One region of the Aeromicrobium sp. S22 genome, then DNA from elsewhere that is predicted to be linked to it. Evidence: riboswitches for the same ligand, from Rfam matches in the RefSeq annotation. Region 1 holds a riboswitch; the other holds the start of a gene.

Evidence for each region. Region 1 has a riboswitch for S-adenosylmethionine ahead of thrC (threonine synthase). Riboswitches for the same ligand answer to the same signal wherever they lie in the genome.
Region 2: another riboswitch for S-adenosylmethionine. It lies ahead of GEV27_RS07675 (hypothetical protein); the one in region 1 lies ahead of thrC (threonine synthase).

What each region holds. Positions count from the first base shown of each region.
Region 1 is NZ_WJWV01000003.1:460,612-466,344, reverse strand. It holds gene GEV27_RS15240 (hypothetical protein) at 1-1,158, opposite strand, end outside; gene GEV27_RS15235 (cold-shock protein) at 1,264-1,464, opposite strand; gene GEV27_RS15230 (MoaD/ThiS family protein) at 1,577-1,855, opposite strand; gene thrC (threonine synthase) at 1,885-3,162, opposite strand; SAM riboswitch class I at 3,179-3,293, opposite strand; gene otsB (trehalose-phosphatase) at 3,490-4,287, opposite strand; gene GEV27_RS15215 (LytR C-terminal domain-containing protein) at 4,295-4,843, opposite strand; gene GEV27_RS15210 (DUF3263 domain-containing protein) at 4,853-5,149, opposite strand; gene GEV27_RS15205 (Gfo/Idh/MocA family protein) at 5,225-5,733, shown strand, end outside.
Region 2 is NZ_WJWV01000001.1:1,578,298-1,584,030, reverse strand. It holds gene GEV27_RS07695 (HNH endonuclease signature motif containing protein) at 1-187, opposite strand, end outside; gene GEV27_RS07690 (hypothetical protein) at 334-759, shown strand; gene GEV27_RS07685 (MFS transporter) at 775-2,223, opposite strand; gene GEV27_RS07680 (M20/M25/M40 family metallo-hydrolase) at 2,220-3,251, opposite strand; gene GEV27_RS17750 (hypothetical protein) at 3,273-3,539, opposite strand; gene GEV27_RS07675 (hypothetical protein) at 3,604-3,939, opposite strand; SAM riboswitch class IV at 3,967-4,078, opposite strand; gene GEV27_RS07670 (DUF2510 domain-containing protein) at 4,250-4,849, shown strand; gene GEV27_RS07665 (DUF2510 domain-containing protein) at 4,858-5,445, shown strand; gene GEV27_RS07660 (hypothetical protein) at 5,665-5,733, shown strand, end outside.

The DNA of each region.
Region 1 (5,733 bases):
TCCGCACAGGCCCGCACCGATCGCGACCGGGACGGCCATGAGCAGGCCCTCGACCCACATGTCCCGGGTCCACGCGAACTGGAAGACCTGGTCGTTCCAGAGCTTCTCGATGACCAGTCCGACCGTGCCGATCAGCAGGCCGCCGACCGCGCCGAACCACAACGGCTTGTCCTTGAGCCGGGACAGGGCGAGCAGCTCGATGAGGATCGCGCTGCCGAGATACAGCGGGAAGACGTGGTGGGCCTCTCCCATCACGTCGGTCACGAGGAAGGAGATGATGCCGCGCATCAGCAGGAAGAAGGTCGCTGCACCGATCGCGGCGCCGGGCCCCACGTAGAGGCGCGCCGCCACGAGCGAGATGCCGGCCGCGGCCACGATCATCAGCGGCGCGAACACCATGCGGAACTGGGCGATGCCGAAGTCGAACTCGGCCTGGAACACCGACAGACCGATCAGCAGCGCTCCGAACGCGACCGAGTTGAGCGTGGTCTTGAGCCAGGTCGGGATCGCCCGGCCCTGGGCGCGCATGTGGATCTCGGCCTCACGGTTCAGCAGGATGATGCCCGCGGTGGACAGGCCGGCGCCGCCGATGAGCATGAGGTGCGTGGGTCCCCACAGCGTCACGTCCTGGCCGAACATGCGGTGCCAGACGTCGTCGAGCGGGAAGCCGATCAGGGCGTACAGGCCGCACGCCGCGATGAAGATGCCGCTCACGGGGGCGTACCAGTGGCGGGTGATGCGGACGGCTGCGATGCCGGGCTTCTCCCCGTCCCGCGGGTAGACGATCGCCGACATGCCCGCGACGAACAGGGCGAACAGCCCGTACAGGATCAGGTAGTGCGCGGGATTGGCCAGCGGTCCGGCGTCTCGTCCCCGGCCCGCGTGGAGGCTGACGTCCCACATGAAGCCGAGGAGCGCGACGATCAGCGAGCTCGCGACGAACATCGTCGGGATCGTGGACCAGCCGGGCTCGCCGTACTGCGCGCCGAGGCGCTTGCCGAGATTGTCGAACCAGTCGATGCGGTGGGTCCGGTGGGCCCAGGCGATGGCCAGCAGGATGCACGTGACCACGGTGGCGGCTACCGACAGGCCGATGACCTGACCGAGCTCGGCGCCACCGGTCGGGGCGGTGACGGGGTCAGCAGCGGAGATGAGCATACCGGGAGTATGTCAGTGCTCATGTGACATGGCAAGTGTCGTATAGGCCACGCTTCGCCGACACATGAAAGGACCCGGTCCCCCCGGACCGGGTCCCTGTGCTGCCTAGTGGCTGACGACCTCGTGGGCCTCGCGACCCTTGGGCCCGTCGACCACCTCGAACTCGACCTTCTGGCCGTCCTCGAGCGTCTTGTAGCCGTCGGACGCGATCTTGGACCAGTGGACGAAGACATCGTCCTGGCCCTCCACCTCGATGAACCCGTAGCCCTTGTCAGCGTTGAACCACTTGACGGTGCCATGCACCATGCCGCCACTCCCACCTGTCACAGATGCGAGCCCACCTGCCGAGGGCTCGATATGAAGAGCGTACCCGCCTCGGCGCCCTGCGGTCACGGCCGGTCCGCGAGCCCCGGACGGGTCAGCAACCCCCGGCGACGGCAGGGATGATCGAGACCTGGGAGCCGTCGGGCGTGGGGGTGTCCAGGCCCTGCGAGAACCGGACGTCCTCCTCCGCGACGTAGATGTTGACGAAGCGGCGCAGCTTGCCCTGCTCGTCGACGACACGCGCCTTGATCCCCGGGAAGCTGGACTCCAGCGACTCGATGACGTCGGTGAGGGTTCCTCCCTCGGCGGTGACCTGGGACTGGTCCTGCGTGTACGCGCGCAGGATCGTGGGGATGCGAACTGCAACTGACATGGGCGTGCTCCTCGGCTGGTGGGATCAGGTCAGACGATGTCGGCGTCGACGAAGGCTTGGTAGGTGGGGGCGATCGTGGCGGCGGGACCCACGAGGTCCGTGACGGCGTCGAGCGTCTTGAGGCCGTGCCCCGTGTTGATGACGACGGTCTCGAGCTCGGGGTCGAGCACCCCGCTCTCGACGAGCTTCTTCAGCACGCCGACGGTCGTGCCGCCGGCGGTCTCGGTGAAGATGCCCTCGGTGCGGGCGAGCAGGACGATCGCGTCACGCACCTCGTCGTCGGAGATGTCGGCGACGGCTCCTCCGGTCTCGCGGCAGATGTCGAGCACGTAGATGCCGTCGGCCGGGTTGCCGATCGCGAGCGACTTGGCGATCGTGTCGGGGCGCACGGGCTTGATCGCGTCCCAGCCCTGACGGAACGCCTCCGACACCGGCGAGCAGCCCGTGGCCTGGGCGCCGTAGATCTTGACCGGCTTGTCCTCGACCAGGCCCAGCTTCACGAGCTCGCGGAACGCCTTGTGGACCTTGGTCAGCTGCGAGCCCGAGGCGACCGGGATCACGATCTGGTCCGGGAGCCGCCAGCCGAGCTGCTCGGCGATCTCGTAGCCGAGCGTCTTGGACCCCTCGGCGTAGAACGGGCGGACGTTGACGTTGACGAAGGCCCAGCCGTCCTCCTCGCCCGCGATCTCGCTCGCGAGCTTGTTGACGTCGTCGTAGTTGCCGTCGACCGCGACGAGGTTCTCGGTGTAGATCGCCGAGTTGACCTTCTTGGGGGTCTCCAGGTTGCTGGGGATGAACACGACGGTCTTGATGCCGGCCCGCGCCCCGGCCGCAGCCACCGCATTGGCCAGGTTGCCGGTCGACGGGCAGGCGAACACCTTGCTGCCGAGCTCGCGGGCCGCGCTGAGCGCACAGGCCACGACGCGGTCCTTGAACGAGTTGGTCGGGTTGGTGCTGTCGTCCTTGACCCACAGCCGGGACAGGCCCAGCTCGGCCGCGAGGTTGTCGGCCCGCAGGAGCCGCGTGAAGCCGGGCTCCAGGTTGGGGCTCGTCTCGATGTCGTCCGGGACCGGCAGCAGCGCCTTGTAGCGCCAGATGTTGGCCGGTCCGGCCTCGATCTGCTCGCGGGTCACGGCCGGGAAGTCGTACACGATCTCGAGCGGGCCGAAGCACTCGCTGCACACGTAGTGCGGGCCGAGCTCCTGCGTGGCGCCGCACTCGCGACAGGCCAGGCCGGTCGCGTGACCGAAGGCCCCTTCGCGGACGACGGGACGGGTGGCGGCCTGGGTCGAGCTCTGGGCGGTGATGGTCACGCGTACCTCCGGGTCATCTTTCCCGGATCGACTGTCGTCCGGGACGGAATGAGCACCTGGTCGCATGTCGCGACTGGTTGCTGGGGTGTCGTCGGGCCGTGTCCCTCTACCCCTCTGGATGAGTGGCCCCAGCCTAGGCGGGCGTCTCACGATGTGTCTACTCCGTCCACATGGTGGACGATTGCCGTTCGGCATGCGGGCACGCCGCACCGCGTACGCGGCGAGACGGGTGCCTCTGCCCGGAAACCGGCGCCTCGCCCCGGTCGCAACGCGTGCGAGGCGACAGATTCCCAGGTTCTCCTGGGAATCCGCGGCCGGGGGTCAGACGTGGAGGTCGTCGGCGAGCTGCTCGAGCCAGTCCGCGACGGCGTCGGGGCCGTCGAGGACGACGTCGGCGCGCGCCACCAGGGCGTCCTGCTCGGTCGAGGCGGAGCAGATCAGGAGGCCCCCGACTCCCCGCTCACGCAGCGACTCGACCGCGGCGTACGCCGGCAGGTCGCCGAGGTCGTCGCCCGCGAAGATCACCTGGCGGGCGTCCAGGCCGTTGACCAGCAGGCGCAGCGCGTCACCCTTGTCGTGGCCCGGGGCACGCAGCTCGATCACCTGGCGACCCGGCTCGACCGCGAGGCCCAGCTCGGCGGCGAGCTCGGCGAGGGGGGCCGCGAGGGAGTCCAGCAGCCCCTCGCCGATGCCGCGCGTGTGGATCGCGATCGCGAGCCCCTTGTCCTCCAGGCGGGCGTCACCCGCACCGCGCTCGGCGAGCCAGGACGGCAGGACGTCCGCGAGACGTCGGATCGCGTCCGGCCGGTCGGGCCGGGTCGTCTCCCCGTTCTCGGCGTCCCAGCGCTCGGCGCCGTACTGCCCGTAGATCACGAGGTGCTCCAGCCCCGCACGCCCTTCGAAGCCGCCGAGCTCGAGCGCCTGCGGCACGGGGCGGCCGGTCACGATCGCGATCTGGCCGAGCACCGTCCCGAGCCTCGCGAGCGCCGCGACCGACCGCGGATGGGCGTACGCGCGGGTGGGGTCCTCGACGATGTGGGCGAGCGTCCCGTCGAAGTCGACGGCCAGCAGGGTGTGGCGCGGATCGGCCAGGACGGCGGCGCGGGTGGACGAGCTCATACCCCGATCATTGCGGGCCCGACAAGATGATCGTCAGCCGGTCCATCCTCATGGGTGCCACGCTGGGCAGGATGCGCTCGATCCCGACGTCCTGGCCGAGCTGCTCGGCCTGCGCCTTCAGACCCGGCGGGTAGTACACGGTGTTGGCCGGGATCGACCCGGTCCAGTTGCCGATGCCGCCGAGCGACCAGCCCGCCGCGGTCACCTTGGCCGAGAACGCCGCGGCCGCTCCCCCGATGCCGGAGTTGTTGAGCACCGACACGGGCGCGTCACGCCGGACCGCGGGCGCGCTCTCGGTGGGCGCCGCGCTGGGCGTGGGCTCGGTGGTCTTCGTGCTCTTGGTCGGCTTGGGCGTCGGCTCGGTGGCGGAGCCCGAGGAGTCGGGGGGCACGGAGATCGACGGTGTGGTCGGCGAGGCGACGGGGTCGTCGGAGTCGCCCACGATCAGCAGCCCGAGCCAGCCGGCGCCGCCGATGCACAGCATCACGGTCAGGAGGATGGACCATCCCCTCGGCACGTACGCCTTGCGAGTCGGGACGTTCTTGCGGTGCGCCACCATGGCGCCTCAGAGATCGATGCCGAGGCGCCTGGCCGAGCGGCTGCGCTGACGCTGAGCGCGGAGACGACGCAGGCGCTTGACCAGCAGCGGGTCGAACGCAAGGGCGTCCTCCCGGTCGATCAGCGCGTTGAGGACCTGGTAGTAGCGGGTCGCGGACATGTCGAACTTGTCGCGGATCGCCTGCTCCTTGGCGCCGGCGTACTGCCACCACAGTCGCTCGAGCGCCAGGATCTCCCGGTCGCGGTCGGACAACGTCTCGGCGGTCGACGTGCCGGCGGCGTTCGACTTCTCCACGGCGCTCATGCCTTCATGCTAGGCCATGAATAACACGCATGTCATTCGGTTGGCGGGAACGCCCCGATGTGTCCAGACTGCACCATGACCACTCGATGGGGGATCCTGGCCACCGGCGCGATCGCCACCAGCTTCGCGACAGACCTGGCGCTCGTCGCAGACAACGAGCTCGTCGCGGTGGGCTCACGCCGGCGTGAGGCCGCGACCGCGTTCGCCGAGCGCTTCGGGGCCACCCGGGCACACGGCTCGTACGAGGAGCTGGCCGCCGATCCGGACGTCGACGTCGTCTACGTCGCGACGCCCCACTCCCGCCATGTCGAGGACGTGCTCATGTGCCTCGAGGCCGGCAAGGCCGTGCTGTGCGAGAAGGCCCTGACCCTCAACGGACGTGACTCCGCGGCGCTGGTCGCCGAGGCGCGCGAGCGCGGCCTGTTCTTCGCCGAGGCCATGTGGATGCGCACCCACCCGGTCATCCGTCGCGTCAAGGAGCTGGTCGCCGACGGCTCGATCGGCACGGTCTCGCAGGTGCGTGCCGAGCTCAGCTTCGCCGCACCCGCCGACAACGACCGCCTCTGGGACCCCGCCCTCGGCGC
Region 2 (5,733 bases), on a different contig from region 1:
CGGTCGAGGCGGCCTTCGACCGGTCGGCGGCCCCGGCAGCCGCCAGCTGGTGCGCCTTGACCCGGGCCTCGAGCCGCGCCAGCGCCTCGCACGCAGCGATCTGCTCGGCCGGGGACATCCGGTCGTACGAGTCGAGGCGGACGGCGTCGAGTGCCTCACCTGCGGCTCGTATCGACTGTTCGAACATGTGTTCTAGTCAATCAGAGGCCAGGCATCAGGTCAAGCGTTCCAGGCATCTTTTTTCCTGCAATATCAGGCAAAACTTGCCGACACAGAGTTCCCGGCTCAAGCCTAGACCTCCGCTGAGACACCCGATGGAGCCATAATGGTGACATGCAGACTCGTTCACGTCTCGTCGCTCTCTGTCTGCTCTCGGTCCCCCTCCTGACGGCCTGCGGCGGAGAAGCGGCTCCTGCACCGAAGCCCCCCGCGTCCACGTCCGCCGGCCCGACGAAGGAGGAGCTCAAGGTGAGCATCTGCACGACCACCGACCAGGCTGGGCGGCGGGCGGTGGAGATCTCGAACCGCACCGGCACCGCCGACGACGCCACGAAGGTCAAGACCTTGAGCGCCAAGGGCCTGGCCCTCGTCGAGTCGCTCGAGACGCTGTATCCGGGCGACCCTGACACCGACATCTTGAAGACATGGCTCGTCGCGGTCAGGGACGTGGTGCCGAAGCCCGACACCCCTGAGGACGAGTTCAGGGCGCTGGAGGCCACGTCAAAAGCCTGGGCCACCATCTGTCGCAGCAGGCTGTAGCCAGGCACCGCGTCCTCAGCCCTGCGCAGCCGCACCCACGAACGCGACCTTCGGCGCCAGCATCAGCGCGACCGCAGCGAGCAGCGCTGCTCCCGAGCAGACGCCCCACACCACCAGGTAGCCCGACAGCGGTGCCGCCGACTCCTCTCCCAACTTGTCGATCGAGCCGGTGGAGGCCAGCGCGATCGCAAAGATCGAGGACGCGATCGCACCGCCGATGACCTTGGTGCCGTTCGTCATGCCGGTCGCGATGCCCGTGCGCTCCGGCGGTGCTGCCGCGGCGGCGGCCGCCGGCAGCGAGGCCACCAGGGCACCCGAGCCGATGCCGGCGATCGCCATGTTGATGAGGGCCTGCAGCGTCGAGTCGTGGAACGGCAGCCACAGCGCGTACCCGAGGGCCACCAACAGGCAGGCGAGGATCAGCGTCCGCCTCACCCCGAAACGGCGCGTGGTGATCGGCAGCGTGAAGGCGCCGATCGCGAGCGTGATGACGTAAACGCCGATCAGCGTCGAGACGAAGCCGGAGTCGGCGCCGAGCCCGTACCCCCGCACGTCCGGATCGGCCTGCGCGAACGTCGAGAGCGGGATCTGTCCACCGAGGACGGGGATGCCGAACAGGAACGCCGTCAGCTGGATGGGCCACTGGTGGGGGCTGCTCAGCAGGTCGACGTCGACGATCGGGTCGACGACCGAGCGCTCGTGGCGTACGAACGGCACCAGGACCAGCACGCCGAGCACCATGACGAGCCAGGGGCGGACGCTGTCGGCACCGTCGAGGCGTACGAGCACGAGTCCGGCCATGACCAGCCCGAGGGCCAGCGTGATGAGTGCGAGACCCCGCCAGTCGATGCCGCCGGAGGACTCCCCCGGCGTGTCCGCGATGCCGAACCAGACGAGGACGAGCACGATCGTCACGACGACCGCCGGCACCGCGAGCACGATGGTCATGTCGAGGCTGTCGACGATCGCGCCGCTGGTCAGGGCCCCGATGATGACTGCGAGCTCGAGGGCGCCGACCAGCACCGCGGCCCCGCGGCGGGTCAGCAGCGACTGCCGGCCCGAGTCGCGCGTGCGGCGATGGATGATCGCGATCTCCAGCGGCAGCCAGATGATGGACGCACCCTGGAGCGCCCAGCCGATGAGGAAGGTCGTGAACGACGGGGCCACCACGGTGATCCACGAGCCGAGGGCGGTCACCGCGGTCGCAGCGAGCAGGACCTTCTTGTGCCCGATGAGATCGCCGAGGCGCGCGAGCAGCGGGATCGCCAGCGCGGAGACGATCAGCTGAGCGGCCTCGAACCAGTTGATGTCGCCCTCGGAGATGTCGAGGTGCTCGGCGATCTGCGGATAGATCGGCGTGTAGTAGCCCTGCAGCACGCCGCTGGCGATCTCGACCGCGACGAGGAAGCCGACGACGACGCCGAGTCCCTGGATCGGGGTGATGCGGCGTTCGTTCGTGGTCATGCGGGCAGCCTCTCGATCAGGCGTCCGTACCAGCGGACCCCGTCGAGGAACGCGTCCACGCCCAGGTGCTCGTCGTACGAGTGGATCGACTCGCGCTGGGCCTTGGTCATCCGGAACGGCGCGAAGCGATAGACCCGGGGGCAGATCGCGGTGAAGAACCGGGAGTCGGTGGCGGCCATCATCACGTACGGGGAGGGCACCGCGTCGGGGAACAGCTCGGTGATCGTCGACTCGATGAGCTCGAATGCCTCGTCCATCGGCGAGATGGGGCTCGGCTCGTTCTGCTCGACGACGTCGATGTGGACCTGGTCATCGTTGACCGTCTTGCGGACGTGCTCGAGCACGCCGGCGACGGTGTCGCCGACCATGATGCGGATGTTGACGCCGGCCTTCGCAGTGGCCGCGATGACGTTGAGCGCGGGCGCGCCGGACAGGGTCGTGATCGCGAACGTCGTGCGGGTCATCGCGGCCGGCTCGGGGCCGGCGGCGAGCAGGGCACGGGTCAGCAGCGGCTTGGCCCGGCCGGCGTTCTTCATGATCGGACGCAGGGCCAGCGGTGCGTGCGAGCCCATGCGGCGGAACAGCTCGACCGTCGGCGCCGGGACGCTCGCGGGCATCGGCGAGCGGTCGATGCGGGTGATCGCGCGGGCAATGCGAGCCGTCGGCCCCATCTTGGCCGGAGTGGACGCGTGCCCGCCGCGTCCCTCGACCCGCAGCTCGACCGACGTCACGCCCTTCTCGGTCACCCCGATGACCCCGATCGGCGCGGCAACGCCGGGGAACGCCTCGCTCGCGATCGCGCCGCCCTCGTCGAGGACGAACCACGGCTCGACCCCCTGGCGCTTCAGCTCTTCGACGGCCAGCACGGCGGCAGAGCCGGAGACCTCTTCGTTGCACCCGAACGACAGGCAGACGTCCTGGGCGGGGACGAAGTTTCTGGCCAGAAACCTCTCAACGGACGCGCAGATGCCCACGAGGCTGCCCTTGTCGTCCAGCGTCCCGCGACCCCAAATGTTGCCGTCGACGATGTCGCCACCGAACGCGGGATGCTACCACTCCCCCTCGACCGGCACGACGTCCAGGTGCGCCATCAGCACGGCCGGCCTGGCTGCGCTGGCGCCGGTCCAGCGGAACAGCAGCCCGTGGGTGTCAATGCGGGTCGGCTCGAGCCGCTCGTGCAGCAGCGGGAACCGGCGCCGCATCTCGGCCAACAGCTCGTCGAACGCCGCGATGTCGACCTTGTCAGGATCACGATCACTGACGCTCGGGATCCGGACCAAAGCCTGCAGGGCCTCGACCGCGGCGTCGTCATTCATGGCGGCAGACTACGTGCCGCGGCGGTCATTCGACTGCGGTTTCACGCGTGCGTGGATCGTGGAATCACAGCGTGGTGCACTCGCCGAGCCCTGCCTCGATGTCGTCCGAGACGCTGATCAAGAAGCCGCCACCAAGTCGCAGGACGTGATGGCCCACCAGGACACGCGCTCCGCCATGCCGGTCGACGATCGTTGAAAGACGAGCCGGATCGTGATTGAGGACGTTGATCGTCCCGTGCTGCGTGCCCAGCGTTATGACCTGCCCGGTGACGCCGAGGACTTCGACGGTGGTGTGCGGCCGAGGATCCTGCTGGGTGAGCCGCGCCTGGATCCAGTGCACGGAATGGCCCGGACGGAAGAGTCCGCAGGCCGCGGTGGACGGGGTGGTCGGATCGTTCATGAGGTGCTCGTTCCTGGAGGCTGCGCCTCCGATCGCTTGTCGCGGACGGTCATCCGTGACCTGCTCTTCTCCTGGGGCACCCACCACGTCGGGGGTTGCCGGACAGCCAGCCAGGTACTTGTCGCTGCCGCTCGTGAGCGTGGGGACGACGCTACGCGCTGGACCTGACAGTTCCGGCTGAGGCGCTTCGAAGTGACCACATGAGTGGCTCGCTGTGGCCATACCGGCCAACTTCGGTCGATTCCGCCTCCGTGCCGGTCGATGCTGACTCGGCGGGCGGCGCAGTGCTGCCCCGATCGGAGGGACTCCCATGAACACTCAACCCCCTAGCGGCAGCACGCCGCCCGGCTTCTACCCCGACTCGTCCGGCGCCATGCGCTGGTGGGACGGCAGCTCGTGGACCGAGCACACCCAGCAGGCAACGCCTGAGCAGGTCGCGCCACCGAAGAAGAGGCACACGTTCCGCAACGTCATGCTCGGAATCATCGCGGCGTGCGTCCTCTTCATCGCCGGATGCACCGCACTCCTCGGCAGCGCCGCGAATGAGGCCGGCAAGTCGATCGAGAAGGAAGTGGCCAAGGACAAGCAGCCCGGCGGCCCCGACAACCCGTTGACGATCGTCGAGGGCAAGAAGTTCTCCGTGTCGGGCTTCGACTACTCGTCCGGCTGGAAGGTCGACGAGGACGTGCTCGGCAGCGTCGACATCACCAAGCTGAAAGTCACGAACAACCGCGACAAGAAGGACTCGGCCCTCGTCGAGATCAAGTTCATGAAGGGCAGCGAGGTGCTCGCACTCGCCGACTGCACGACCGAGCCGGTAGCCATCGGTCAGACCACGACGCTCTCGTGCGGCAGCACGGACGAGCTGCCGAAGTCGTACGACCGCATCACGATCAACGACTCGTTCTGAGAGCGCGCATGACTGACAACGAAGCAGAGTCCACACCCACCCGGATCTGTCGCAAGTGCAGCGCCGCGAACACGTCGCCGGGTGAGTTCTGCCCCGGCTGCGGCACTCCGTACGTACGCCGGTCGCGCCGGCCGTCTCGCAAGGTTGCTCTGGTCGCGGCCCTGGTCGTGCTTCTCGTGGCGGGCGGCACGGCGGCCATCGCCGTGAAGAAACATCAGGACGGACTGGCAGGCGACCGAGCGGCGGCAGCCGCGGAGCGGCAGGACCGCCGCGAGCGAGACGCCGCTGCAGACGCGCGGGAGCGGGCCGACGAGGCCGAGCGAGACGTGCGTCGTGATCTGGTGGAGGCACTCGAGAAGCAGATCACCAAGGACGCGAAGGAGAATGTCGCCGACGACCTCCTAGAGGGTCCGATCAAGTACACGAGCTGCACGGCTACGGGCGGCGGATCCACTGACGATCTCACCGCTCTCACCGGGACGTTCGAGTGCATCGCTGTCAACGAGGAGAACAACGACGGGACGGCGTCGGGCTACCGCTACGCCGGCACGGCCGAATGGGACACCGGCTCGATCACCTGGAAGCTCGGTGGGTGACACCGGACCGTCAAAAGACCGTAAAAACCCGACATTCGAGGACTTTCTGGCCTGCTGTTCTGCGCGCCTACGCCCGCCTGATGGGCTATTTTTTCAGAACCGCGGCCACCCCAGCCTGCCTCCGGGCTCGATGCCTGGGACTCCCACAGCCGCGAACTTCCAGAAAGCAGGGGAACCATGACGCCTCGGGCCCCTCGCGGGACGTTCCGCTTTTTGTCTGTGTTCGTAGCATTCGCGCTCGGCATTGGCGCGTTCGCGACCACTCGAGACCTGGGCTGGCTCAGCCCG